3 regions of the Arthrobacter sp. MMS24-T111 genome follow, and region 1 is predicted to be linked to each of the others. Evidence: riboswitches for the same ligand, from Rfam matches in the RefSeq annotation. Region 1 holds a riboswitch; each other region holds the start of a gene.
The links. A riboswitch is a leader RNA that binds a small molecule or an ion and turns the genes downstream of it on or off. The one in region 1 is predicted to bind cyclic di-AMP.
Positions count from the first base shown of each region.

Region 2: another riboswitch for cyclic di-AMP. It lies ahead of ACX5I6_RS01455 (aggregation-promoting factor C-terminal-like domain-containing protein); the one in region 1 lies ahead of ACX5I6_RS00775 (C40 family peptidase).
Region 3: another riboswitch for cyclic di-AMP. It lies ahead of ACX5I6_RS14205 (C40 family peptidase); the one in region 1 lies ahead of ACX5I6_RS00775 (C40 family peptidase).

Region 1 is NZ_JBTZRO010000001.1:163,025-172,472, forward strand. Features, by position in the region: gene ACX5I6_RS00740 (alpha-mannosidase) at 1-782, opposite strand, end outside; gene fdhD (formate dehydrogenase accessory sulfurtransferase FdhD) at 881-1,765, opposite strand; gene ACX5I6_RS00750 (molybdopterin molybdotransferase MoeA) at 1,816-3,270, opposite strand; gene ACX5I6_RS00755 (DUF6457 domain-containing protein) at 3,267-3,563, opposite strand; gene ACX5I6_RS00760 (NTP transferase domain-containing protein) at 3,748-4,269, opposite strand; gene ACX5I6_RS00765 (HNH endonuclease) at 4,312-4,812, opposite strand; gene ACX5I6_RS00770 (NlpC/P60 family protein) at 5,080-5,847, opposite strand; gene ACX5I6_RS00775 (C40 family peptidase) at 6,010-6,687, opposite strand; cyclic di-AMP (ydaO/yuaA leader) riboswitch at 6,758-6,939, opposite strand; gene ACX5I6_RS00780 (M23 family metallopeptidase) at 7,068-7,889, opposite strand; cyclic di-AMP (ydaO/yuaA leader) riboswitch at 7,902-8,132, opposite strand; gene ACX5I6_RS00785 (metal-dependent transcriptional regulator) at 8,251-8,952, opposite strand; gene serC (phosphoserine transaminase) at 9,223-9,448, shown strand, end outside.
Region 2 is NZ_JBTZRO010000001.1:324,930-334,377, reverse strand. Features, by position in the region: gene ACX5I6_RS01490 (zinc-dependent alcohol dehydrogenase) at 10-1,044, shown strand; gene ACX5I6_RS01485 (6-pyruvoyl trahydropterin synthase family protein) at 1,053-1,448, shown strand; gene ACX5I6_RS01480 (glycosyltransferase family 4 protein) at 1,451-2,533, shown strand; gene ACX5I6_RS01475 (nucleoside deaminase) at 2,634-3,140, opposite strand; gene ACX5I6_RS01470 (phosphatase PAP2 family protein) at 3,196-3,999, shown strand; gene upp (uracil phosphoribosyltransferase) at 4,012-4,647, shown strand; gene ACX5I6_RS01460 (glyoxalase superfamily protein) at 4,692-5,093, shown strand; gene ACX5I6_RS01455 (aggregation-promoting factor C-terminal-like domain-containing protein) at 5,161-5,868, opposite strand; cyclic di-AMP (ydaO/yuaA leader) riboswitch at 5,874-6,034, opposite strand; gene ACX5I6_RS01450 (glycosyltransferase family 39 protein) at 6,181-8,214, opposite strand; gene ACX5I6_RS01445 (ArnT family glycosyltransferase) at 8,221-9,448, opposite strand, start outside.
Region 3 is NZ_JBTZRO010000001.1:3,015,286-3,024,733, forward strand. Features, by position in the region: gene ACX5I6_RS14170 (universal stress protein) at 1-115, opposite strand, end outside; gene ACX5I6_RS14175 (DUF4389 domain-containing protein) at 191-859, opposite strand; gene ACX5I6_RS14180 (hypothetical protein) at 745-1,788, opposite strand; gene ACX5I6_RS14185 (universal stress protein) at 1,847-2,713, opposite strand; gene ACX5I6_RS14190 (AI-2E family transporter) at 2,825-3,973, opposite strand; gene ACX5I6_RS14195 (mycothiol transferase) at 4,157-4,681, shown strand; gene ACX5I6_RS14200 (protein adenylyltransferase SelO) at 4,732-6,198, shown strand; gene ACX5I6_RS14205 (C40 family peptidase) at 6,276-7,112, opposite strand; cyclic di-AMP (ydaO/yuaA leader) riboswitch at 7,116-7,285, opposite strand; gene ACX5I6_RS14210 (coiled-coil domain-containing protein) at 7,542-8,855, shown strand; gene ACX5I6_RS14215 (TraR/DksA family transcriptional regulator) at 8,877-9,236, shown strand; gene ACX5I6_RS14220 (DNA alkylation repair protein) at 9,233-9,448, shown strand, end outside.

The DNA of each region.
Region 1 (9,448 bases):
CCGGTGGCCACCAGCTGGTGGGCGGAGGCATACGCCGGCCGGCGCATGACCTCGGCGAGGGCCTCACGCCCTGCCGACGCTGTCCCGGCGACGTTGTCCGGGTCCATCACGTCCATCATGCGTTCCAGCGCCCTGAGGATCTCGTGGCGGCGCGGCAGCTCCAGCGGCAGCTGTTCCATCAGGCCGGACAGGGTCCAGAGGTCCTGCTGCAGTTCCCACACGCACTGGTTCAGCTCGGCGATGGCGATGGTACCGAGCCGGTACTGCGGCGCTGCGCCGGCTGTTGCCTTGTCGCCCAGCGGAGTGGCCGCAAAGGTCCAGCCCTGCGCCATGTCCGGGTTCGCGGCGGCCTCCACGTAAAAGTCCACGGCCATGCCGCTGCCCAGGAGCTTCAACGGGATGTACTGGTTGCGGGGCGAGATCGCCTTGATGATGGACCCGTCTGAACGCCAGGCGATTCCCTCGCACTGGAATCCGGGCGCCTCCGTGGTGAACCCGAGGTCAACCACCACCTCCAGGGTGGTGTCGGGGCCGCCGCCCCACGATTCCGGCACTTCCCCCTGAAGCCTCAGCCAGGTGGTGCCCCACGGCCTGCCCCAGGGCGCGCCGTGTTCCTGCGGCTGGAACTGTTGCCGCATCGCTTCGAGCGCCGGGACCGGTTCGCCGGGAACTTCCCAGCTGCTCAGGGCAAGCGGGACCGTCCTGCTGTAGATGGCCGGGGTGATGCGCTCTCGCACAAACCTTGCCAGGCGGACTTCCGTGATCCTGCGGTCGTCATGCAATATGGGTCCTCTTTAAGCTTGGAACTGGATCATGGTATCCATTCGATGGACAAATCTACCCGTTGGCTTCACGGCATCCAACCCCTCGAGCCGGGAGTTTACCCCTGGGTCCGCGGGACGGCGGCTTCCGGTCGCAGGATCCGGGTTTCACCGGAGTAGACGTTGAAGCTCGTGCCCCGGCTGAAGCCCGCCACGGTCAGCCCGTTGGCCTCGGCCAGCTCCACGGCAAGGCTCGACGGTGCGCTGACGGCGGCCAGGACGGGGATTCCGGCGAGGGATGCCTTCTGCACCAGTTCGAAGGACGCCCGCCCGGACACCTGCAGGACGGTGCCGGTCAGCGGCAGGAGGCCTTCGCGCAACGCCCACCCCACCACCTTGTCCACGGCGTTGTGCCGTCCCACGTCCTCGCGCAGGCACAGGAGTCGCGATTCGCCGTCGTCCCCAATCCTGAAGAGGCCCGCGGCGTGCACTCCGCCGGTATCGTCAAAGAGGCGCTGGGATTTCCGCAGCAGCCCGGGCAGCGACGCCAGGACTTCCGCATCGACTCTCAGCGGATCCGACTGCGGGCTGAAGTGCGAGGACTTTTGGACTGCATCAATGGAGTCGGTTCCGCAGATGCCGCAGGAGCTGGATGTGTAGACCTTCCGCCCGGTATCCGGAACCTTGACGTCGGGCCGCAGCTGGGCCTCCACCACGTTGAACGTCTGGACGCCGTCCTCGTCCTCGCCGGCACAGAATCGCAGTGATACCAGTTGCTCCGGAGCCCAGATGACGCCCTCGGACACCAGGAATCCGGCCACGAGGTCAAAGTCGTCCCCGGGGGTCCGCATGGTTACCGAGTAGGAAAGCCTGCCGAGCCGGATTTCCAGCGGCTCCTCCACCGCGAGGACGTCTTCGCGGTGGCGGACCGGGTACTCCAGGGCGCCGGGCGATCCATCCAGTACGTACTTGTGCACCTTTCGGCGCTGGGTTACGCGTCCCATGTTCCAGCCTGCCTCGTCATGACTCCATCATGGCACTTTCGGCGCCCGGCTCAGTCCAGCAGCGCGCTCCAGTCCACGGGGCCGCTGGGTGCGGGCTTGCCCTTGGGCTGCCCGGTCCGTCCAGCGGTTCGCGGCTTGGCCTTTGCCGCCGCGTCCGCGGGCGGCGGCATGGGCGGGCCCCAGGGCAGTGCGAAGGCCGGCACCGGCTCCCCCAGTTGCACGCCGTGCGGCGGTACCACCAGGACGCCGTCGGCGGCAGCCAGTCCCCGCATCATTCCGGGTCCTGTGTGCTGGGCCGGCGAGGCCATGCCGTACAGCAGCCGGAACGGCATCAGCCGGGTGCGCCCCGGGTCCGGTTCGATCATGGTGCCGCACGGCACCACCTGGACGGCGGGCATGGCGGCGTGGCCCAGCGCGGCGAGGAGCGGGGCGCCCACAGTGGACAGTGCCATCATGGCCGCGAGCGGGTTGCCCGGGAGGCCCAGGACAAAGCGGCCGTCCGGAAGTTCGGCAAGGACGGCGGGGTGCCCCGGACGCATGGCCACGCCGTCGATGACCAGCCGGCCGCCAAGTTCAGCCACGGCCCGCCGGAAGTGGTCGGTCCCCGAGCGCCCGGTTCCTCCGGTGGTGATGACGACGTCGGCCGGCAGGTCCGGCGCGTTCGGCACCTCCGGCACGACGTCTTCGAGCGCCGCCAGCCATTCCTCGTAGGAGTCGCCGACCCGCTGCTGACCGCCCGGTATACCACCAAGCATCGCTACGACGTCCTGCAACTGGGGCCCGAAGGTATCGCGCACCATGCCCGGCCCGGGGGTGCCTGAGTCCACCACCTCGGAGCCTGTCAGGACCAGGCGCACCACGGGCTTGCCCCTGACCTGGAGTTCATCGTGTCCGGCCAGTGCGGCCAGTGCCAGGTGTGCGGGGTTGAGGTCCACGCCGGCTTTGACCAGGACCTCCCCTTCCAGGGCTTCTTCGCCCGCTTTCCTGATGTGCTCACCGGCGCGTGGTTCCCCCGGGCGGGCCTTTCCGCCGGTCATCAGCAGCGGGAGTCCCTCGTCGTCCGTGGCTAAAACTGCATTCTCGGTCCTCAGGACCGCTTTGCCTCCAGCCGGGATCAGGCCTCCCGTGACGATGATGCTTGCCTGGTGCGGGGCAAGGCGGTTTCCGGGGTCCACCGGAATCCAGGGGCCGCTGCCGTTGACCGCCCAGCCGTCCATGGCTGAGGACGCATAGTGCGGCATGTCCTGGAGTGCCAGGATGTCCCGCTCGAGCCTGCGGCCGAGGGCCATGCGCAGCGGCACCGGCCCTGGCGGGATCGGGGTGGCAGCATCGAACGCAGCCTGCCGGGCTTCTTCCCAGGTGTGCGCCAGGTGGTGCCCGTGGCTGGTTTCGGTCTCCGGTTCCGTGGTCTCCGGTACAGGTGTTTCGGGCCCGGCGGTCCCCTGTGGCGCTTCGGGGTCGTCGGCGGGTGGGACCTCCGGCCAGTCGCGGGGTTCTGCCGTCATTCGCCGGGGGTCCCGGCGGCAGCTTCATTCTCGTAGTCGGCAGCCAGGGACCGTGCCACGGACATAGCCGCTTCCATGGACGCCGTGTCCATTTCCCTGCCCGGTGCGGCGGCCAGCCCCGCGGCGAAGCCTGCGATGAACGTGGTGAGTGGAGCAGCCGGCCGGACAACGGCGTGGGCCGCGACCCCGGCAAGGGACAGCACTGCGTTCACGTCCACCTGGACGTCCTCCAGCTTGTACGCCTGGAGCAGGGCCCTGCACCATTCCTCCAGCGTTTCGTCCTGGCTTTTCACGACTTGCCTCCCACGTTGGCTCCGCACGTTTTGGTCAAAGTCTGCACGCTGGCTCCCGGCGGTGATCCCCAGCGTGGCAGCATCACCCCACGTATCCACGTCGGCAGTGGACCCGGCCGGGACTGTGACAAGCTGCACGTCCAGATTAGCAAGGAGCGACCTCACGGAGCCGTTGACCAGGGCGTTACGGCGGGACAAATCGCCGCACGATCTTTAACTCATCAGTGTTATAAATGGCTGCCAGCGGCTGTTCCCTGCCGTCGGCCGAGCGGGCCACGGCGCCACGCCCATCGCCCGCTGCTTCCACCGCGTCCCGGAGCATCGCCACCGCCCGGGCTGCCAGCGGCATGTCGCACGCAAGAACCAAAGTGAAGGGCGCCGCTCCCCCACATTCGGCAAGGGCCGCGAGGCCGGCTGAAATCCCGGCGGCAGGACCGGCAAACTTCGGCTCCTCCCGGCATGACAGGACCCCTGGCGGCAGGGCCTGGGCGGCCCCGGCATCATCGGCAGCCCCGCCGGACGGAGGGCTGCCGGCGGAAACATCACCCACGACCACCGTATGGCGGGCACCGGCAGCGGCATCAAGTGTCCATTCCAGGAGGGTTTTTCCCCGCAGGACCAACGATTGCTTGGGCACGCCGCCCAGCCGTGATGACCGGCCGCCCGCCAGGATCAGGGCGTCAAAGATCAACGGGTCCGTTTGCACCCACCCAGCCTAGCGAACAGCAACCGGCCTGGAAGCCGCTTGTCAGGCAGCGCGCTCCGGAAGCAGGAACGGATCCCAGGCGGGGGTTGGCTTTTCCAGCTCCTTGATCTGCCAGATGGTTCCATGCGGCGGCTCCGGTACGAAGCGCAGCGTCCATCCCATCTCGCCGGGGGTATGGTCACCCTTGACGTTGTTGCACCGCAGGCAGGCAGCCACGAGATTCTCCCAGGAATCGGCCCCGCCCCGCGATTTTGGGTGGACGTGGTCGATTGTGTGCGCTGCCTTTCCGCAATACGCACACTTATGCCCGTCACGCCGAAGCACACCACGGCGGCTGACGGCCGTTGAATGGTTATACCGGGGGCGGATGTAGCGGTTGAGGAGGATCACGGACGGGCGGCCCAGGACGTCGGTGGGGCCCACCACGGGATCATCCCCCTCGGCCACCACGCTCGCCTTGCCGGTGAGCACAAGCACCAGCGCCCGGCGGAAGGTGATAACCGCCAGCGGTTCATATCCAGCATTCAGAACGAGAGTGCGCATGCACGTACCTCTTCACGGCCGCACCCGTCAGGGGCACGAGGGCCGGCTGCCCTCGGCATGTCCGGGCTATGGATCGACATCACAAGAGTAAACAGAGAAATGCAATATCAGGTAATCGGTACTCGCCGTGGCCGGCTCCCCCTCCCGGTGGCGGAAGCCTGGGTGCACGCAGAATGGCGCGACTTAAACGGAAAAGACCCCCGCCTCAATGGCAGGGGTCCTTCCGGGCAAATCTCAGGCGCCGCCGCGTGCGGCGGGCTGTAATGGTTACCGGACGTGGATGAAGACCGGTCCGGAGCCAACGTTGGCGCTGAACACAACGGTGTCATTGCCGTTGAAGCCACCGTGGACGGCCATCCCGTTTCCGGCGTAGACGGCAATGTGGGCCATTCCTCCACCACCGTCGGCGTAGTAGATCAGGTCGCCGGGCTGGGCCTGGGAAGCAGGCACCCTGTCACCCAGTGACAGGTAACCGGCGGGCCAGTCGTGGAAGTGGATGCCGACAGCAGCCAGTGCGTTGGTCACCAGCATGGTGCAGTCCTGGTGCACGCCGAGCTGGGCGTAGGCAGCGGAGAGGATGGCAGCACCCTTGCCGCTGGCGGAAACCTGGGCGGCGGGGGCAGCCGTGGCATCGGCAGTTGCAACCTTGGCGGTGACCTTGGGAGCGGCAACGGCCTGGGCAACGGGAGCCGGAGCGGCTTCCTGCACCGCAACCGCGGGCTCGGGAGCCGGAGCCGGAGTGGTGGTGACGGCGGGCTTCTCGAAGCTGATGGCAATGGTGGAAGCCGCCGAGATCGGAGCGTCGACGGCGGATTCAACTTCCATGGCGGAGGCCGGAGCGGAGTCGCGCTTGACGTTGGTGTCGGCAGCGTTGGCTGCGATGCCGCTGGTCAGGACCAGGCCGGAAGCTGCAGCGATTACTGCAGCCTGGCGGCCCATGCCGCCGGCGTTGTCGCTGACAGCCTTGGCAATGATTGCGATCGAGTTGGTTTTGGTGACCTCGGCGCGGTGCCGTGCGGTAGCACGAGTCGTCATCAGTTCTCTCTTTCGTTTTCCTCTGGACCGCGGTGGCCTGTCCGAGGGGGTTGGATGCGCCGGCATCTTGGGGGTACGCCGGCGCGTCCCGAACGGGGATGTTGGTTTCTAGCGAAAAAGCTTTGGGCAAAGAAATAGCCCTTGGAGCGTGGAGCCGAAGAACTACTTGTTCAGGTGGTAGTACGTGGAAGTACCGGTGGCTGCCGGCGAGTGGAGCATGGTTCCCTGCGACGGGTTGAGCGCGCTGATCATCATGCCGTTGCCGACGTAGATGCCGACATGTGCGCCGCCGTTCTGGACCACGAGGTCACCCGGCTGCGGGGTGGAGGTGGGGGTCATGATGCTCCACGCGTTCGTGCGGGGAATGCTGATGCCAGCCTGCGCGTAGACCCACTGGACGAATCCGGAGCAGTCCCAGCCGTTGGGGGTGGTGCCGCCCCATACGTAGGGGTGGCCGATGCCGGTGTAGGCGATCGCGGCGATGCCCGAGGTGGCTGCGGACGAAACGGCCTCCACTGCCTGTCCGGCCTTGGACGCCTCCTGGCCGGCAGCGGTGGCGGTGCGGTCCGCGGACGCGGTGGACTGGGTGCGCACGGCTTCCACCTTCGGGGCGGCGGTGGTCTTGACCGCCGGACGCTCGAAGGAAACGGTGGCCGTGGGGGCCGCGGTGACAGCAAGGGCGGTCTGCGCAGAACCGGACTCCGTGGAGGCCGAGATGCCGGCGGTGGTGTCCGCGGCGTTGGCCGGCAGGCCCATGCTCAGGATGAGGCCCGAAGCCGCTGCCACAACGGCAGCCTGGCGGCCCACGGTCCCGGCATTGGCACTCACGGCCTTGGACATGGCGTCCAAGGGGTTGGCGCGAACCGTTTGCGCACGGTGGCGCGCAGAATTATGGCGTGAAGACACGAAGGTAGCCTCTCCCAATGCCTGCGAGGTGAGCTGTCGGATTCGGATGGGAGTCACCCGGCCACTTCGCTTCCTGGGAAGCTCATGACTTAACCCCAAGGCCTTCCGGAATGCAGAAGGCCAAAATTGGTTCCCCCGCCCCTGCCAGACGATGAAATGCGAACGGACCTTGAGCGGTGGCAGAGTTAGGCAATCCACTCAAGAGCGTCAACTTCGGAAAAGTTGACGCGAGTTAGACGGTACAGCAGTTTTGCTTCAATGTCACATTCAGGTCACGGCGGGTCACCGGAATCTGAGAGTGCGCAATCATACGGTTACAGCCAGCCCATCGGATCGACCACTTCGCCGTTGACCTGGACTTCGAAGTGCAGGTGGCAGCCAGTGGACGCGCCGGTGGTCCCGCTCAGCGCCACGACTTCGCCGCGGGAGACCGTTTGGCCCACCTTGACGTTGAAGGACGAGAGGTGGTTGTACGTGGTCTCCAGGCCGTTGCCGTGGTCGATCACCACCCGGTTTCCACCGCCGAACTGGTGCCAGCCGGCGAAGGTCACGGTTCCTGTTGCGGCCGCCAGGACGGACGTCCCGCACTGTGCCACGAAGTCCTGTCCACGGTGGAAATCTCCGGTGCCGCCGGTAATCGGGCTGACCCGGTAGCCGAAGGGCGACGCGGTCACGAGGGAGGCCAGCGGCGCGGCCAGGGTCCCGGCGGATGCCGCACGCGTCACCGATCCGGCCGACTGGGCGCTCAGCAGTTGCTTCAGCTTCCCGTCGGGGTCCGCCTGCGTCACGACGGCTGAGCGGCTGAAGTCGATCTGGGCGCCTACATCCGCGGAAATCTGGGGCTGGGGGCTGACTGCGGAGGCGGCCTGGGGTGCAATGCCAGCCGCATCCGTCGCCATGACGGGGCTGGTGGCGGGCATGGTCACCGTGAGCACCAGGCCGGTGGCGGCGAGGGCGATGCCGGCCTTTTGGCCGATGCCGCTGGCCGCGGCAAAGTCGGTGATTTGCCGGAAGGGACCCCGGCGCCGGCGTGCATCCCGCTGCGGGTCGCGGGGGCGCTCCGCAGCGGCTACTTCGACAACCCGGGGTGCCTCAGGGGGGCCCGCCGCGCGACGGCGGCCCCGGGAGGTCTGCATGGTCAAGAAGGGTTCCTCTCTGGAATAGCCTGCGGAGTTAGCTGTCGGATTCGGGTCAGAGAGATCAAAGACCCGGTCCGTCATGGGCAAACTTCCACACAGGGGTATTCCCGGAAGAATCCTTCACTGGAGAGGCTTGCTGCTGACGGACTTCACCCCAAGGCAGTCCCCCGCTGCCGGTTGTGGTTCCCCCGCCTCTGCCAGTAACGACTCGTACACCTGGCCCGCTGGCAGAGCTCGGCTCCGGATCAGGTAACGCTTAAGTATCAACGCTGCGTTCCACTATAAGGGCTTAAGACCCTAGGTAACAATTCCGTTATCTTTGCGTGGAATCCCTTGGGTGGGGTATGGGAAGGCGGCGTCAGGCCTGGTTCACGGCGACGAAAACGTGCGCCGCCACCTCGGGAGGCAGCTCCAGCGCGCCCTCGATTCCTGCCACCCGTACCGAAATGTAGTCACCGACGCGTTCAAGGGAGACAGACGCACCGGGCCGGATACCGCCCTCGTCGAGCTGGGTCAGCAGTTCGGGCTCCACCTGGATCGGTTCCGCCAGCCGGCTGATGGTCACGGCAGATTCAGGTCCGTAGGCCTTCATTGCCTCCACCAGGCTCATGGCGCCATCGCCGAACCCGGGCCCGGGCTGGCCGCCCAGCGCGGCAAGGCCGGGGATGGGATTTCCGTAGGGCGACTCCGTAGGGTGGTCCAGCATCTCGTAGATGCGGCGCTCCACCCGTTCGCTCATGACGTGTTCCCAGCGGCAGGCTTCGTCATGGACATAAGCCCAGTCCAGTCCAATCACGTCCGCCAGCAGGCGCTCGGCCAGCCGGTGCTTCCGCATGACCTCAGTGGCACGCTTGCGGCCGGTGTCGGTCAGTTCCAGGTGCCGGTCACCGGAGACGACAACCAGGCCATCACGCTCCATCCGGCCGATGGTCTGGGAAACGGTGGGTCCCGAGTGGCGCAGGCGTTCGGCGATACGGGCCCGGAGGGCAACGATGTTCTCTTCCTCAAGCTCCAGGATGGTCCTGAGGTACATCTCCGTAGTGTCGATCAGATCCGTCATCCAGCTCAGCTCCTCGAGCGCAGTACCTTACGTTGTCCCACCGTATCGCCTCTTCCCGCGACGTAGTCCGGGAAGAGTTTAGCCTATTTTGATTTAGTCCGAATAGGGGCCACGGCCTGCTGCGTCTCATTGGCTGGACATTGGCGCCGCCCGCTCCCGCCACCCTGCGCGCTTCAGGCAGAATTGGGGGAGGTTTGCACTGCAGCCATGGCCGGCTCCCGGCCACCACCACCCGAACCACAGCTTTCGTCCCCGCCGAATGGAGCACCTGTGAGCGACACCAGCATCACGATTCCCGCCAACCTCCTGCCCCAGGACGGGCGGTTCGGGGCCGGCCCCTCGAAGGTCCGGCCGGAACAGATCGATGCCCTGTCCGCCGCGTCGAAGACTATCCTCGGCACATCCCACCGGCAGGCCCCCGTCAAGAACCTGGTGGGCTCCGTCCGCGAAGGACTCAGCCAGTTCTTCCGAGCCCCCGAGGGCTACGAGGTGGTGC
Region 2 (9,448 bases), 160 kb from region 1:
ATCAGCAAGATGATGAATCCACAGCCTCCGATCCACGCAACCGCATACTGGACCACCGCAAAGCAGCACGGCGAGCTCAGGCCCGAAGAAATGCCCGCACCCGGTCCCGGCGAGGTGTTGGTCCGTGCCCTCTACTCCGGCATCAGCAGGGGCACCGAAATGGTAGTCCACGCCGGCGCTGTTCCGCCCCGGGTCGCTGGGCAGATGCGCGCCCCGCACCAGGAAGGGGAGTTCCCCGGGCCGGTAAAATTCGGCTACCTCTCCGTTGGCGTTGTGGAGGAGGGGCCAGAGGACTGGAAGGGCGCGCGCGTGTTCTGCCTGAGCCCGCACCAGGACCGCTATGTGGTGCCGCTGGAGTCACTGACGCGGATCCCGGACGATGTCCCGTCCCGGCGAGCGGTGTTGACCGGCACGGTCGAAACCGCAGTCAACGCCCTGTGGGAGGCTGGGCCGCGCCTGGGGGACCGGGTTGCGGTCGTCGGCGCGGGCCTGGTGGGTGGCATGGTGGCCACCCTGTTGCGCACGTTCCCGCTGGAGCGCCTGCAACTGGTGGACCTGGACCCGGGCAGGAAGCAGCTGGCCGATGCGATCGGTGTCGACTTCGTCCATCCCGACGATGCCTTGGCTGACTGCGACATCGTCATCCACTGCTCCGCCTCGCAGGAAGGACTGGAACGCAGCCTCCAGCTCGTCGGCGACGACTGTGATGTCATCGAGATGTCCTGGTACGCCAACAGGACGGTGACCATACCGTTGGGTGAGGATTTCCATGCGCGCAGGCTGTCCATCAGGGCCAGCCAGGTAGGCATGGTGGCCCGGTCCCGGCGCCACCGCCGCACCAATGCGGACCGCCTCAACCTTGCCGTATCGCTGCTCAAGGACCCTGTATTCGATGCGTTCCTGACCGGTTCGTCCCGGTTCGAGGACCTTCCGGAGGTGGTCCAGAGCCTGTCCGACGGCACGCTGGAAGCCCTGTGCCACGTGGTCGAATACCCTTCCGGCAACCCGGCCCCCACCCAAGTAACCCACAACTCCGAAACGTAAGGTAGCCAATGTTCAGCTTGACCGTCCGCCGCCACTTCATGATCGCCCACAGCCTTCCCCGCGAGGCCTTCGGGCCCGCACAAGCACTGCACGGCGCAACATTCGTCGCTGAGGTGAGCTTCCGGCGTCGTGCCCTGAACCCGGACGCGATCGTGCTGGACATTGGAGCCGCCGGGACCATCATCGAGGACGTGCTGGGCGGCCTGAACTACCGAAACCTGGACGAGCACCCGGATTTCGAGGGCAAGCTCACCACCACGGAGGCCCTGGCCGAGTACATCGCCCGGAAGGTGGCGGCCAGTGTCAAGGACACCGCAGACGGCCCCGAACTGGCGGGAATCGACGTCACCCTCCGGGAAAATCCGGACGCCTGGGCCACCTGCGCCTTGGACCTGTCCGACTGACCGTGCGCCCCCTCCGGCTGTTCGTCCCGGGCAATATCCGCCACAGCTCGGGCGGCAACGTCTACAACGCGCGGCTGGTTGCCGGCCTCCAGGCGTTGGGTGCCGGGGTTGAGGTCATTGCCGTGGAGGGCACCTGGCCGGATGCGGGCGCACACGAACGACGCCGGCTGGGCGCCCTCCTCGGGGCGTGGGACCCGGAAACACATCCCGGGCAGCCTGTGGCGATCGTGGATGGGCTGGTGGCCGTGGAAGCTCCGGACGAACTGGAATTCGCTGCGAAAGCCGGCCGACAAACATGGGTCCTGGTGCATATGCCCGTGCCGGAAGATGCAGGCAGCCGGGCCCTTGTCCGCGAAGCCAGGGCCTTGCGCGCCGCAACCGGCGTCATCTGCACCAGCACATCTGCGGCAAACGAGCTCCGCAAACGAGGGCTCCCGCAAGCGCGGGTTGTCCTCCCCGGCGTGGAGCCGGCACCCCTCGCGTCCGGTTCCACGCCGCCCCACCTTGCCGTCGTCGCGGCGCTCCTGCCCAACAAGGACCAGCTGCTCACGGTCCAGGCCCTGGGCCGGGTCCGGGATCTTGACTGGACTGCGTCGCTCGTGGGGTCGGACCAAGCCGATCCGGTGTATGCGCAGGCAGTCCAGGCTGCGGTTGCCGGGAACGGTCTGCAGGAGCGGGTGCGGCTGACCGGCGAGCTCACCGGCGAACCGTTGGAGGCACAGTGGGCCCGGACCGACCTGACGTTGCTGGTGTCACGGACGGAAGCCTTCGGGATGGCCGTCACCGAGAGCCTGGCCCACGGCATCCCCGCGCTGGTCAGGGCAGGCACGGGCGCGGTGGAGGCGCTCACCCTCGCCGGACTGGAAACGTCCGACGGCGGGCCAAGACTTCCGGGGGCAGCGGTTCCCCTGACCGTCGGGGGCCAGGAGAGTCCCGGCCGGCTGGCTGCGGTCCTGCGGCAGTGGCTCGAGGACGCGCGGGTCCGCGAGGGCTGGCGCGCAGCCGCGGCGGAGGCCCGGCAGGATCTCCCCGGCTGGAGTAGGACGGCCCAGGCCATGGTGGCGCTGGTGGCAGCGGGGGACTGACGGCACGCGCAGCCGCAGACTGACTGAAATGCGCCGCGGACAGGATGCCCGCCGCCGACTGCCGGAAACCCGCCGAGGTAAAGATGCCCGCCGGGACGCGCTAAAGGCTGCTGCGGTGTGCCGCGAAGAACTCGCGCAGCAACCGGGCGCACTCTTCCTCGCGGACGCCCGGGTACACCTCAACCCAATGATTGAGCCGCCGTTCGCGCAGGATGTCGAACACGGATCCTGCGGCACCGGCTTTCTCGTCCCACGCCCCGAAAACCACCCGGGGGATCCTGGCCAGGACGATCGCGCCCGCGCACATGGCGCAGGGTTCCAGGGTGACCACCAACGTGCAGTCTGAGAGCCGCCAGCCGTCGCCCCGGCCGCCGTCGAGCCTGGCCCGTTCCTGCAACCGTGCGGCAGCTTCCCGGATAGCCACCACCTCGGCGTGGGCTGTTGGGTCACCCAGCTCCTCACGCTGGTTCCGGCCGGAACCCAGCACCCCGCCGTCGGGCCCGATGACCACGGCGCCGATGGGCACGTCCTCCGTGGCGAGGGCGCGGTGCGCCTCCGCGAGGGCAAGGCCCATCCAGGCGTCGTGTTTCTTTTCGGGCAACGGCATGGCTCAATGATAGTTTCGGGGATACTCAGGTTACTTACCGATGCCGGGAGGCACCATGGATACGCTTCGGGACCGCTTGGGGACCTGGTTCAAACCCTACGCGGCGCTGGTCCTCACCATCCTCGTGGGCGGTGTTGTCATCGTCTCCCTCGCCCTGCTGGGCGCCGAGGTGTATGACAACGTGGTGGACTCCGCCGGGCTGGCCAACCTGGACAAGCCGGCGCTTGCCCTGTCCGAGAGCCTCCGCAGCCCCGGGCTCGACGCATTTGTCACCGGGTTCACCAATATCGGGGGTGGCATCGGAATGCCCATCCTGGCCAGCATCCTCACCGCGTGGCTGACCTTCCTCAGCCGCAACTGGCGTCCTCTGGTCCTGATCGGCGGCGCCGCAGCCGTGTCCATTACCGCCACCACCCTCGGCAAGAAGCTGGTGGGACGCACGCGTCCGGATCACGCTGACGCCGTTCCGCCGTACGAGGATTCCCCGTCGTTCCCGAGCGGGCATACCCTCAACACCACCGTGGTGATCAGCCTGGTGGTCTATCTGATCTGCCTCCAGTTCGACGCCATGCGCGTCCGGGTCCTGGCCATCACAGCGGGCGCGGTGTTCATCATCGCCATGGGTTTGAGCCGGGTCTTCCTGGGCCACCACTGGCTCACGGACGTCATGGCCGGCTGGCTGCTGGGGCTCACCTGGGTGGGTGTGGTGATCATGGCCCACCGGCTGTTCCACATTGTCCGCAGGCGGGAACACGTGGGTGCCGCGCCGTCGTTCGACCGTCCCATTGTGCGCGACGTCGTGGCGGAGGAACTGCACGACGGCGGTTCCTCCGGGCCCGGTAAAGGCAGCGCCGGATGATAGTTTTAGGGGATGCGCACTCTCGTTGTTGACCACCCCTTGGTCGCCCATAAGCTCACCGTCCTGCGGGACAAAAACACGCCGTCGCCGGTCTTCCGCCAGCTGACGGAAGAGCTGGTGACCCTCCTGGCCTATGAGGCCACGCGGGAGGTCCGCACCGAGCCCGTGACCATCCAGACGCCCGTCAGCACCACGGTCGGCACCGCGTTCACCAAACCCACCCCGCTGGTGGTACCCATCCTGCGCGCCGGCCTGGGCATGCTGGAAGGCATGACCAAGCTGGTTCCCACCGCTGAGGTGGGCTTCCTGGGCATGGCCCGGGACGAGGAAACCCTGGACATCATCACGTATGCCGAACGCCTTCCCGAGGACCTCACCGGCCGCCAGGTCTTCGTCCTGGACCCGATGCTGGCCACCGGCGGGACCCTGCGTGAGGCCATCAAGTTCCTCTTCAAGCGCGGCGCCTCCGACGTCACCTGCATTTGCCTGCTGGCAGCCCCGGAGGGCCTGGCCAAGCTGGAGGAAGAACTGGGCGACGCCAATGTGCACATCGTGCTGGCCTCCATCGACGAGAAGCTCAACGAGAAGTCCTACATCGTCCCTGGCCTGGGCGACGCCGGCGACCGCCTGTACGGCATCGCCGGGTAGGTTCCACCCTTTTTCAAAACGGTTCCCGCCGCTACCCTGTGCGGATGGACTGGAAACTTGAACTTGTCTTTGTCCCTGTATCCGACGTTGACCGTGCCAAGGATTTCTACGTCAACAAGGTTGGCTTCAACGCCGACTACGACGAACGACCCTCGGAGTCGATCCGCTTCGTGCAGCTGACGCCGCCCGGCTCCGCCTGCTCCATCTGCATCGGCGAAGGGCTCACCGACGCTCCGCCGGGCACCGGCTCCAACCTGCAGCTGGTGGTCAGCGACATCGAGGCTGCCCACCGCCAGCTCAAGGGCAACGGCGTGGACGTCAGCGACGTGGATGTGCAGCAGTGGGGCCATTTCCTGTATTTCGCCGATCCGGACGGCAATAAGTGGTCTGTCCAGTACATCCCATGGCGGAACGCCGGGCCCGGCGACGTCCAGGGCGCCGGTTAACGCAAACCGCGGGCCGCATCAACGTGATGCGGCCCGCGGTTTGCGTTGTGCCTGGTGCTGGGGGTGCCTAGTACCAGTTGTGTGCCAGGTGGAAGTTCAACGCACCGCAGGGCGAGGCGTAGCTCTTCTTGATGTAGTCCAGGCCCCAGTTGATCTGCGTGCGGTAGTTGGTCAGGTAGTCGGCCCCTGCGCTGGCCATCTTCTCCGCAGGCAGCGACTGGACGATGCCGTACGCGCCGCTGCTGGCGTTGGTGGCGGTGGTGGTCCAATCGGATTCCTTGGTCCACAGCGTCTGCAGGCACTGCATCTGGTCCGGTCCCCAGCCGAAGGAGGACAGCTGGCTGGCGGCGTAGGCCTGGGCGCCCGCGGGATCGTTAACCGCGACGACGGGAGCAGGCGCAGGTGCGGGGGCCGGTGCCGGGGCGGGTGCTTCAGCCGGCGGGGCGGCGGGAGCGGGCGCGGGGGCCGGCTCCGCGGCCTGCGGTGCCACGCTGATGGCGGAAGGAGCAGGATTAGCGGCCGGGTTGGACCGGATTTCGCTCTTCTCGATGCTCATCTGGGCATCCGCCGCCGACGTGGAAGCGCTTGACCCGGTGGACGACGCCTGGGTCATGCTGTTGGTCGCCTGGCCTGCCGCGCCAACGCCAACCAGCACTGCGCATGATGCAGCGAGGACCGCAACACGCCGGCCCACGGTGGTCTTTTTGGCGGGCTGGGGTTTGGCCCGATGTTTTGCCTTGGTTTGCAGGCATGGTTTTGCCATGGATTTAGACATGATTGATCGCCTCTCACACCTGCGGAGTTAGCTGTCGGGTTCGGATGAGGGCATCCGGCCGCACGGAAAAAACACGTGCTGGCTTAACCCCAAGGGCAATCATTGCCCGGGACGGTGGGTCCCCCGCCTCTGCCGTTGCTCAAGCGGAATCCGGGAAGCGGCAGAGCTTGGCGTCAACCCGGGATATGCGGCCCGAACGGGGACCGCACCCAATCGACGGTACAGGAAGATTGCGCATTAGTCACATTTGGGTAACGGAAGTCACGAATCATGGCGCGTCGATTTGCTGCAGACCGGGCTCCGCAGTTGGGTTTATCCCGCTAAAACGTAGACGGTGGTCCCGCCAATGTTTTGCGCCGGGAAGGTGGACGCCACCCACTGCGCAATCCGGTTGGAGGCGTCAGAGCCGCTGCTGGACATCACGGTCCCGCCGGAAATGAAGTAGTGGATCCGGCCTTGGGAGACCAGCGCTTGGAACTGTTCCAGCGTGGGGGAGGGGTCGGTGCCGTTGAAGCCGCCCACGGCCATCACCGGCAGTTCCGTGGCCAGTTGGTAACCTGCGGCATTGTTCGAACCGACTACTGCCGCTGCCCAGGTGTAGTTTGAGGCACCGTCCTTCAATGCGGCCACCAGCCCGGCCGACGGCGTGGGCGCGCCCAGGAGGCCGCCCATCCCGCCGGCGCGGCCACCGGTGGCACCCTGACCGCCCTGCGCTGCCCCGCCCTGGCCTGCACCCTGGCCTTGTCCGGCCTGGCCGTTGAACTGCCGGGACGTGCCGCCCGCGCCAAACCCGCCGGTCCGGTTTCCGCCGAACCCGCCCGGGCCGCCGAACGACGTCGCCGGTCCGGCGCTAACAATGGCCCCGCTGTGCGCCGTCGCCGCCGTCGACATGGAGAAGGCCAACGGGCCGGCGAGCGATGCCGCAATGGCGAGCGCCGTCGTCGTCCGTTGCACGGAGCTCAGGCCGATGAACCTGTTCAACCCTGTTCCTGCTGCGGCCGCAAGGCCTGCCGCCAGCACCACCCAGCGCAGCCACGGGCCGTAGGCGGATGTGGTTCCCAGCAGGGTGAATGCCATCAGGGCTGCCGCGGCCACTGCGGCGGCCAGGAAGACCGCCGCGGCGGCCTGCCGCCGGTGCTGCCAGAGAAGTACCGGGCCCAGGCCGGCCAGGGCTGCGATCCCGGGCGCCAACGCCACCGCGTAGTAGGGGTGGATGATGCCCGCCATGAAACTGAAGACCAGGCCGGTCACCAGGACCCAGGAACCCCAGATGAGCACCGACGCCCGGACGGCGTCAGTCCGCGGCGCCCGGCGTCCCACCCATAGCAGGCCGGCAGCAAGGATCAGTGCGGAGGGCAGCAGCCACGCGATCTGGCCGCCAAACTCGCTGTTGAACATCCGCAGCAGCCCGGGAACGCCCCAGCCGTTGGCGCCGCCCACGCTCCCTGTCTCGTCGCCTGTCAGCCGGCCCAAGCCGTTGTAGCCGAGGGTCAGTTCCAGGATGGAATTGTCCTGCGAACCACCAATGAACGGACGGTCCGCAGCCGGGATGAGCTCCACGACCGCCAGCCACCAGCCGGCCGCGGCAAGCATCGCGGCACCGGCGGCGAGCAGGTGCAGCAGCCGCCGGCCCAGCCTGGCGGGCGCCGCGACCAGGTAGGCGAGGGCAAAACCGGGAACCACCAGCAGGACCTGCAGCTGCTTGGCAAGGAATCCGAAGCCCAGGAATACCCCTGCCAGCAGGAGCCAGCGCAACCTGTCCTCCTGCACGGAGCGGAGCACCGCATAGGCGGCGGCGGTCATGAGCAGCACCAGCTGGGCGTCCGGGTTGTTGAACCGGAACATCAGCGTGGCTACGGGCGTCAGTGCCAGCGCAATGGCGGCCAGCAGCCCTGCCCGGTGGGCGAGCCGCGGGTCACCAGTGGCCGGCGCCGCGGCCCGCCGGACGGCCAGGTACAGCAGCCAGGCGGTGCCGACGCCCATCAGGGCCTCAGGAACCAGGATGCTCCAGGAGCTCAGGCCGAAAATCCGGACCGACAACCCCATGATCCACAGGGACGCCGGTGGCTTGTCCACCGTGATGGAGTTGGCGGCGTCCGAGGAGCCGAAGAACCAGGCCGCCCAGTCCTGCGATCCGGCCTGGGCAGCGGCGGAGTAGAAAGCGTTGGCCCAGCCCGATGCCCCGAGGTTCCACAGGTACAGCACGGCGGTAGCTGCCAGCACGGCTGCAAGTTCCAGCCGGTGCCGGCGGGCCGGGGGATCCCGCCGCACGCGGGCCGCGGCACCAGGGCGGTGGGCAGCGGGAGCGGAGGGAGCCTGCACTGGGGTGGGGTAAGAGCTGGCCATGGGGTCCTACTTGGTGAGTTGGTACACCGTGGAGTTACCCACGGTTTGGGCCTGGAAGTTGGCTTGCACCCAGGCGGCCACCTCGGAGTTGCCGCCCCGGCCGCCCATGCCGGCGCCCATGCCGCCTTCGATGAAGTAGCCGATCTCACCCTTTGCCACCATGGCCTGGAACTCGGCGAGCGTGGGATAGGGGTCACCGCCGTTCCAGCCGCCCAGGGCAATGACGTTGGTGTTCGTGGCCAGTTCCAGGCTGGCGGCCTGGCTGGCCCCGGAGACAATCGCCGACCACTTCGTGCTGGTGCCCGTGAGCAGCGCGGTTACGGCTGCATCGGCGGTGCCTTCGCCGGGACCGCCGGGACCGCCGGCCCCGCCGGCTCCGGGGGCGCCGTTGACGCCGCCGGCTCCGTTCGCGGGATCAAAACCGCCGGTACCGGCTGCCGCATCTGTTCCGTCGGTCCGGTCGCCACGGAGCGCGGCGTCGTCCCGGAACCCGGCAGCCCTGTTCCCGAAACCGCCCGCCGAGGAACCCGCGGGCCCCGACGTCGGGATGGATCCCGAGTGGGCGGACGCGGCGGTGGCCAGGGTCCAGGCAGCCGTTCCAAGGCCCCCGGCAAGCAAAGAGAGAACGACGACGGCGGCCGTCCCGGAGCGCCGGAACCGTCCCGCAGCGCCCTTGCCGTCAAGGCGGAGGAGGATGGCGGCCGCCGCGAGGACACCGAGGACGATGGTGGCGATGCGCAACCACGGCAGCCATGACGTGTCGCGGCCCAGCAGCACCGAGGACCAGACTGAGGTGCCCAGGACCACGACGGCCAGAGTTGTCCGTGCCGGCCAGTACGCGCGGCCGCGCCAGAGTTCCGCCGCGCCGATGCCCACCAGCGCGGCGATGGCCGGGGCCAGTGCCACTGAGTAGTAGGGGTGGACGATGCCGCTCATGAAGCTGAAGACGCCCGCCGTGACCAGAAGCCAGCCGCCCCACAGGATCAGGGCCGCGCGGCTCCGGGACGTGCGCGCTTCGCGGCGGGTGAACCACAAGCCTGCCACCAGCAGCACCAGCGCGGCGGGCAGCAGCCACGACACCTCGCCGCCGAAGCTGGTCCCGAACATCCGCAGCAGGCCGGCCGCTCCGCCGAACCCGGCATTGCCGCCGCCGAAGCCGCCCGCCGCACCGCCGCCCGGGCCACCGGCTCCGCCTCCGGGCATTCCTTCACCCGAACCGGTGATGCGGGCCAGG
Region 3 (9,448 bases), 2.9 Mb from region 1:
CCTTGGCGCCCAACGGGACGGCCATCCGCTGGGCTTGGCGGAGGGCCTCAACGGACGCCTCCGATCCATCGACGCCCACCACAATGCTGGTTATCGGTGCCCCGGCAACGCTCATGTCTGCTCCTTCATTGGACCCGGCTGGTCACGCCCATCATCGTCCGTCCCGGCGGCCGGAAGGTAGGGGCGAAGGTCACTGCGCAGGCCCCACGCTTTGGGGCCCGCCCGCCGGCGGCGGCCCGGCCGCGGCGGGTGGAAGGCCCGCCGGGGGAGCGGCCAGGGACAACCCGGGCTCACCGGCACCTTGGTCCAGCCGGAAGGGCGGGTACTCGTCACGCATCAGTGAGGTGTACACCAGGACCCGGTAGATCCAGCGGTCCACGCCGAGGATGAAATCGAACAATGGACGCTGGTAGCGGCCGGTGAACAACATGATGACCGCCGCAATCAGCACCAGCAGGCCCAGGAGGGACAGGCCCGATCCGCGTTCATACGTGCCACCGATGATGTCGTTCCCTGCCTCCCACCGCCATACGGCGCCCGTGGTGCCCGCGAATGCGGCCACGAGGAGAAGATGCGGGATGGCCAGGAGCCACCATTTCACCAGGACCAGGCCGCGGGAGAGCCGCTCAGGGTAGTCCACGTCGAAGTCGGCAGGATAGTTGGTGCGCCTCAGCGTGAAAGGCGGGTAGAGATCGGTGCCGACGGCGGCGTAGGCGTAGAAGGCCACCCGCCAGTTCCAGCGCATCACGCCGACGTTGAAGTCGAACAGTGCCCGCGGGTAGCGGCCGGTGAACAGGATGGCGAATCCTGCCACGATCGTGGTGATGACGAAGGCGAACCAGAGGAAGAAGAGCAGGATGAAGTGTGGGATGGCCAGGAACCACTTGACCAGCCATAACCAGCGGGAGAGGCCTGGATCCAGTTCGCCGACCAGCCTCGCCGGGTAGCCCGTGGGGGAACCGGCACCGGAGCGAAGGCCTGTGGTTCACGGTATGCCCCGTATTGCGCCGGTGTGCCGGGTTGCGCTGGTCCGGCGGCCTGGCCGGGCCCGGCCATGGCCATCGCCGGGCCTGCGGTTGCCGGTGCTCCCGCCGGCGGGCCGCCCGTTGGGGGACCTGCATGCCGCCCCAGCCCTGCCGCGCCGGCAATGATCAGGGGTATCCCGATCAGCAGGGCAATAATCCCTGCCACCAGCAGTGCCGTGGCCGCCGGACGGAAGAGGTCTGAGTGGAAGCCGGCCTGCAGTTGGACGTCCACGCCGGACGAGGCGTCAGCGTTCATCACCACGATTTCCCAGGCCCCCGAAGCCAGGTTCCAGGTGAGTTCCTGCCGGCCGGAGCCGGAAACCGAGGCGCTCCACATGCCCTGCTCCGCCGGCGGCGCGGCAGGACTGGTCCCGGGAACATCACGGTAATCGGCCCGGAACGGCCGCTGGGAGACGTTGAGCAGTTCGGAGTGGTGCACGCCGGCGAGGTATTTTTCGACGTCGGCCTGCGGTGCGATGCCGATGAAGACCGCCTTGCCGGGCGTCTCGGATTCTGCCCGCAGCCGGAGGGTCCCAATGTCAAAGGGAAGCCGGCCGGGCACTTCCTGCGCCATGGTGTCGCCGCGGGGGGAAGTCAGGGCGAATGAGTTCACGGAGAACCGCGACGTACCGGACGTGAGGAATCCGTCTCCCTGGATCGACCCCACCGCGGAAGCCACGGCGCCTCCTGCCAGTGCCGCAAGGCCCGGGAGTGCCAGCAGGATCCCAAGGATCAGCATGATGATTGCGGCGGGTTTTTTCATGGCGCCGGACCTTCCGGGTGGGGTCATGGACAGGTGGGAAGACCTGCAGGCTCTGCGGCTAGTCGGTGTCCTTCATGGCCTGGGTCCGGGTAATGATGGTCGGGCAGGGAAGGTGCTTGAGCACGCCGTGGGCGGTGGAACCAAGGAGCAGGCGCTTGAACGCGCCCCTTCCGCGGCTGCCCACCACCAGGAGGCGCGCCCCTGCGGCGGCCTCGACCAGGGCGTCCACCGGGCCCTTGTCGGATACAAGGAGTTGGTGAACCGTCAGGTCCGGGTAGTCTTCCTTGAGCCCGGCGACGGTTTCGGAGAGGACGATGCGTTCCTCGTCGACGATCAGGTCAGCGAGGGCGCCGGGTGTCAGGCCGGCATCGACGACCGGATTCGGGACATTCACGGCGTAGACGACCGTGAGTTCGTCACCATGGCGGTCTGCTTCGGCGGCGGCAAACGCGACGGCCTGGGTTGATTCCGCTGATCCATCCACGCCCACCACCACGCCTGTCCTGCCTTCCAGGTCCTGGGTTCCGATGACGGCGACCGGGACTTTGGCGGCGGTGGCAACCTGGAGCGCCCGGTCGGCAAGTGTGCCGCCAAGGTGCCCGCTCCCGGAGCCGATGACCATCATGGAGGCCTTCTTGGAGTATTTGGCCAACGATCCGCCCACGCTCCCGGTGAGCATTTCCGTGGCGGGCGTGATCGGGACGGATCCTTCAAGGCGCCCGGCGGCGGTCTTCAGGAGTTCCTCGCCAGCGTGCTGCAGGGTCCCGAACCAGGGGTAGGGCTCGGCGATCCACCGGTCATCGACGACGTGGAGGATCACCAGGGGCAGCTTGGCGTCGTGTGCACGGCGGGCAGCCCACAAGACTGCGGCCTGGCTTTGGGCTGAATCGTTGGTGCCCACGGCGATGGGTTTCTGGGATGACATGGCCGCACTTCCTGCTTGTCGTGAAAGGGTCTTCCTGCCCTTCAAGACTGGCCCCCGCCCCACCGGCACTCTAGGGCCGAAAGTCACCGAAGCAGGCGTGCAGGAGGGCCGCTAGACCGAAGGTGCCGGCGGTGCGGTTGGTTCCCCGGCCGTTGCGTCGCGTCCGGACAGCGTCCTGTAGATGGTCCATCCGACTGCGGCCAGCGGGACGGCGAGCAGCGCCCCGACGACCCCGGCCAAGGTGGCCCCGGCCGTCAGCGCCAGGATGATGACCAGCCCGTGGATCCGCAGGACCCGGCCCATGAAGACGGGCTGGAGGATGTGGTGTTCGAACTGGTTGGCGGCCACCAGGATGATCAGCACGATCAGCGCGGGTACCGGTCCGTTTTCCACAAGGGCTACCAGCACGGCCAGGCTGCCGGCGGTGGTTGCCCCGATGATCGGAATGAACCCTCCCAGGAAGACCACGGCGGCCAGCGGGACGGCCAGGGGGACCCGAAGGATGAGCAGCCCCACCAGCACCAGGACCGCATCGATCGCGGCAATGATGAGGGTGCCCCGGACGTAGCCGCCGAGCACCAGGAGGCTGCGTTCCGCGGCCAGCTGTGCTTTTCCTTGGTGGTTGCCGGGGAGGAACCCGATCAGGAACGTCCGGATCCTCTCGCCGTCCTTGAGGAAAAAGAAGAGGATGACTGCCGTCAGGACCGTGCCGGCGGCGATCTCCCCGGCGGTCCTGAGCCCGGTCAGGGCATCGGCTCCCAGGGTTCCGCCGGCGAGGAACTTCTGGAATTCGTTGCGGGCCGCATCGATTTGCGCGCCGGTCAGCGCCACGGGTCCTGTGGTGATGAATTGCTGCAGTTGGCCAATGCCTGCCTCCGCCCGTGCTGCCAGAACCGAGGCCTGCTGCCGGACCAGTGCAACGATGCCGCCCACCACCCCGGCCGCTACGGCGATGATCACCAGGAAGGATGACAGCACGGCCAGCGCCCGGGGGAAGCCGTGGGAGGCGAGCCACCGCACGGCCGGAGCCATTGCCGAGGCCAGGATCAAGGCGACCAGCACGGGGATGGTCACCAGCGGAACCCGGGTGGCGGCCACCACGGCCACCCAGGCCAGCGCCAGCAGCGAGAGCGTCTGGACCGCCCGGATGCTGGCCCTGCCCAGGCCATCCGCCCAGAGGGCTGACATCCTTGTAGCGAGGGACTGGGGCCGGGACGGTTCCACTTCGTGTCCGTCCGGGGATACATTGCTGCGTTCCATCGCTTCTCCTTGCTTGCCGTGACCGCCCGGCCCACGAAATGATGCACCTTGTTTACCTTGTGCCCCCTGCCCCCTGGAAGCCGAAAAGGGCATGTGTTGACCGGGCCGGCTGTTCACAGGCGCTACGTTTACTCAGTAAGCTTATTGTTCCCGGCTGCGCTCGACCAGAAAGGCACCAGGTCCATGGATTCCAGAGAACTGCTGCTTGAGTCGTTTGGCCGCCTCCCGCGCCTGGTCCGGCAGGTGCTAGACGGGCTCGATGAGGAACAGCTCCAGCACCGTCCCTCCGGCCGCGGCAACTCCATTGCCTGGCTGGTGTGGCACCTGGGCAGGGTGGAGGATGCGCAGGTCGCCTCCGCCTCGGCGTTGGAACAGGTCTGGACATCCGAAGGCTTCGCGTCGCGTTTTGGCCTCCCCTTGGCGGAAGGCGACACGGGCTACGGCCACTCCAGCAGCCAGGTGGATACTGTCAGGGCATCCGGTGAACTCCTGCTTGAGTACTGTGAAGCGGTCCACCGGCAAACCACGAAGGTCCTCGAAGGCCTGGAAGGCCCGGACCTGGACCGCGTGGTGGACAGGCGCTGGGATCCGCCGGTGACCCTTGGCGTGCGGCTTGTCAGCATCCTGGGGGACTGCCTCCAGCATGCCGGCCAGGCCGCCTATGCCAAGGGGCTGCATGATGCGGGAGCCGGCGCCGGCAGTGCGTGACCCTGTGGTGAAGGAGGGGCCAGGCGGCACTATGGCGCTAGGGTTAATCCATGACGGCAGCAGCTGAATCCACGGTCACCTTCGACGGCCGTTTCGCCCGTGAACTGGCGGAACTTGCTGTTCCCTGGCAGGCCGAGGAAGCGCCGGACCCCGAACTCCTGGTCCTGAATGAAAAGCTTGCCGCAGGCCTGGGCCTTGACCCGCAGTACCTCCGCAGTCCCGAAGGGGTGCGCCTCCTCGTGGGCAACCACCTTCCCGCAGGCGCCACTCCGGTGGCACAGGCTTACGCTGGACACCAGTTCGGCGGCTACTCGCCATTGCTCGGCGACGGGCGCGCGCTCCTGCTGGGGGAAGTCACGGACCGCGCCGGCCACCTGCTGGACATCCACCTCAAAGGCTCGGGGCGCACCCCCTTCGCCCGCGCCGGGGACGGCCGGGCCGTCGTCGGGCCCATGCTGCGTGAGTACGTAGTCAGTGAGGCCATGCACGCCCTGGGTATTCCCACCACCCGCTCTCTCGCCGTCGTGGCGACGGGGCGGCAGGTCCGCCGCGAGGGCATGCTGCCCGGCGCCGTCCTGGCACGGGTGGCCCACAGCCACCTGAGGGTTGGGAGTTTCCAGTACGCCCGGGCCACGGAAAACATGGACCTGCTCAAACGGCTGGCGGACCACGCCATCAGCAGGCTGTACCCGGACGCTGCCGTGGCCCCCAACCCCTACCTGGCACTGTTCGCGTCCGTCGTTGCCGCCCAGGCCGGACTTGTGGCCCGGTGGATGCTGGCTGGATTCGTACACGGGGTCATGAATACGGACAACATGACCATCTCAGGGGAAACCATCGACTACGGCCCGTGTGCGTTCCTGGATGCCTTCAATCCCGCCGCCGTCTTCAGTTCCATCGACGTCAGCGGCCGCTACGCCTACGCCAACCAGCCCATCCTTGCCGAATGGAACCTCGCCCGCCTTGCCGAGTCGATGCTCCCGCTCATTGACGGAGACGAGGACAATGCCGTTGCCGCAGCGGTGGAAGTGCTCGGTGGATTCCGTGGACAGTACAGCACGGCGTGGACCGGCGGCATGAAAACCAAACTGGGCCTTGCCGCTGGAAACGTCAGCGACGACGCCGCGTCCAGTGTTATTGACGAGGTTGTGGCCATCCTCAAGGACGGCCCGGTGGACTACACCTTGTTCTTCCGTAACCTCGGCAGGGCGGCCTGCGGCGATCTGCGACCGGTGCGCGGGATGGTGATGGATTTGGCCGGCTTCGACGCCTGGTCGGACCGGTGGTTGGCGCTGCAACCCGACGCAGGGCTGATGGACAGCGTCAACCCGGCCTACATTCCGCGGAACCACCTGGTGGAGGAAGCCCTCGCCGCCGGCACGGAAGGCGACGTGGCTCTGCTGCACCGCCTGCTTCAGGCCGTCACCGATCCTTTCACCGAGCGCCCCGGGCTGGAACGCTACATGGAAGGTCCCCCGGCGGACTTCGGGACCTACACGACCTTTTGCGGGACCTGATCTAATAACAACAGGAGGGTGGCAACCGGAGACCCGGCTGCCACCCTCCTGTTGGGAGCAGGCTTTGCTGGCGAAGACTAGGCCACGCGGACCACTGAGTAGCCGCTGAGCCAGCTGATGGAGTGAACCTGCGTGGTGTAGCCGTTGACGCCGCCGCTCACAACCTGGCCGTTGCCGGCGTAAACGCCCACGTGGCCCGACGTGATGATGAGGTCGCCGGGTGCCGGGCTCCCGACCACGCTGCCGTACTGGAAGAACTGCGTGGGAGCCAGGTCGCCAACACTCTTGCCGACGGAGCGAAGGGCCTTTTCAACCATGGCGGTGCAGTCCTGGCTCACGCCGATCTGGCTGTAGGCCGAGGCCAGGATGGCAGCGCCGGTCCCGGTCCCGGTGGTGGAGGCCACCGGCGTCGCGGATGCGTAGGACATGTTCATGCCGGTGTTCGCCGGTGCGGTGGCGGCTGCCGCCTGGACGGGGGCCGCCGCCGGCGCCGGGGCAGGTGCTGCCACGTAGCCCGCGCCGGGGATCTGGATCTGGTCACCGGGGTAGATGATGGACCACAATCCGAGGCCGTTGGCAGCCAGGACGTCATTGAGGCTGACTCCGTACGCGGCCGAAATTGCGCCGAGGGTATCCCCGGAAACGACGGTGTGGACGGTTGCTGCCGCGGCTGCCGGAGCAGCTGCAGGAGACGCGGCGGCCTGGACGCTGGCCTGTTCAGTGGTGTCCGCGCCCGTCACGCCCGCGTGGGCCGGGGCGCCGACGCCGAAGGCAATGCCGGACGCGGCGGCAACGGCGAGCGCCGGACGGCCCAACGAACGGGCCTGTGATTTGGCCGTCACGGCAAGTCCCTCGAGCGCAATGGAGTGGGCCGGGGTCGCGCGGTGGCGGGCAGTGCTGAGATTCTTTGACACGATTGATCGCCTCTCCCATGCCTGCGGGGTGAGCTGTCGGGTTCGGGTTGGAGATACCCGGCCGAACACATCTCCGCGGTGGGCGGAGGAGCTGTCCGACTTAACCCCAAGACCTCAAAGGTCGTGGAAACTTGGTTCCCCCGTCCCTGCCAGCATGAAAGCGGTTGAATCCCGGTATCAGCGGCAGGGCTCGGCAAACTGATGGGAGTGTCCCGTTTGGGGAGGGACACCCGAAGACCATAACCCGCCAACCCCACAATTGTCACGTTTCGGTAACATACGAGCTTCCTCTCTCGTATTCAACCAGCGATTGGATGTGTCCTGTCCACCCATGCTGGACTCCGGCCGGTCCGCCGCCGGCGCGAAAGGGTAACAAACCGGGCACGGGCGCCTTTCCGCCCCGGCGTGCCGCCGGTATGCTTCGGGACTATGCCCCTGTTCGTGACCATGCCCAAGTCCCCGCTGTTGGGGGGACTGCTCGCCATCGCAGTGGCAGCGGCCACGGTGCTGCCTGCCTCTGCGGACGAGCCTGCACCTCCCGGTGGATATCCGTCCTGGGCTGACGTGCAGCAGGCACAGTCTTCCGAGGCGGCGAAAGCGGCAGAGATCACCACCATCAATGGGCTGCTGAACGGACTCCAGACCCAGGCTGAAGCCGCCGGTGACACTGCGGTCCGGGCAGCGGCCGACTACGCCGCAGCCGACGCCGAGCTGCAGGCGGCATCGGTGAAGCTGGATTCATTGTCCGCCCAGGCCGCCCGCGCCAATGACGAACTGGCCCGGCACCGCAAGGAAATCGGAGCACTTGCCGTCCAGTCGTACAAGACGGGCGGAACCAATACCGGGTTCTTCGTGGCCCTGGATGCCCTCCAAAACAACAGCGTCCAGGGGCTCAACCTCGTCCAGTTGGTGGGCGACAAGACTGCGGCCCTGGTGGAGAAAGCTGCCGCCGCCGGACAGGTTGCCGCGTCACTGGCAGACCAGGAAAAAGTGGCCCGCACTGAGCGGGAACGCCTGTCCGGGGAAGCAAAGGCCAAACTGGACGCGGCCCGCTCCGCCCAGGACGCGCTCGCCCGGCAGGTCAGTGACGAACAGCAGCACAGCACGGAGCTGACGGCCCAGCTGGCCTCGCTGAAGGGGACGACGGCGGCACTCGAGGGAGAGTACCGGCAGGGCCAGGTGGCGCTGGCTGCCTATGAAGCGGCCCAGGAGGCCAAGCGCGCCGCCGCGGCGGAGCAGGCCCGCCGGCAGGCCGAAGCCGCGGCGCAGGCCGCCGCAGCCGCAGCCCGGCAGCCCAACCCCGCGCCCGCAGCTCCGGCCGGCAACGCGGCAATACCGGCCCCGCCGGAGGACCCGGTTCCCGGCAATCCGCCGCCGCCTGCCGTGACCAGCCCGCCGCCCGTCGTCGTTCCCTCCATCCCCGGCGGTGCCGTCAATGATCCGGCCGGCGCCAAGGCCTATGCCTCCGGACGCCTAAGCGCCTTCGGCTGGGGCCCGGACCAGTTCCAGTGCCTGTCCCAGCTGTGGACCAAGGAATCCGGATGGCTGACCACTGCCACGAATGCCTCATCCGGGGCCTATGGCATAGCCCAGGCCCTGCCGCCGGGAAAGTACGCCAGCGCCGGAAGCGACTGGCTGACCAGCTACCGGACGCAGATCGAATGGGGGCTTGGCTACATCCGCGACCGCTACGGGTCCCCGTGCGGCGCCTGGAGCCATTCTGTCGCCCTGAACTGGTACTGACTGACGCGCTAGGCTTTCGGCATGCCAGATTTCGAACGGTTCAGGGTGCTGCTCGAAGAGGAACGGGCCCGGCGGCTGGCACTGTTGCCGGCGCTGCGGGCCGATATCGACGCGGCCAACTCGGCCCGGCAGGACTCCAACGTCGACGACGAACACGATCCCGAGGGCGCCACGATCGCCTTCGAACTGTCGCAGGCATCGGCATTGTTGAAGCAGAGTTCAGCCGGCTTGGACCAGGTGGAGGCAGCCCTCGCCCGGCTGGCCAACGGCACCTATGGAACCTGCGCGGTCTGCGGCGAGCCCATCGCGGACGGCAGGCTCGAGGCGCGGCCCTGGACCCCCTTCTGCATCCTTCATGCCTCTGCGGGACGGGCGCGGTGACCGGGGTGTCCGACGTCGCCGCTGCTGCTGAATTCATCGACCGGACCCTCCAGAACGAGGGAGCCTGGTACCGGGCCGACGAAGTGGGCTGCCGGCTGGGCGGAGCCCTGGCCTCTTACGGGTCTTCGATCGGCGCAGTCCGCGGCACCGTCCGGGACGCCCTTCGGAAGTTCAAGGACATGGGCCACGACACCACGGTCATGCTGGCCTCC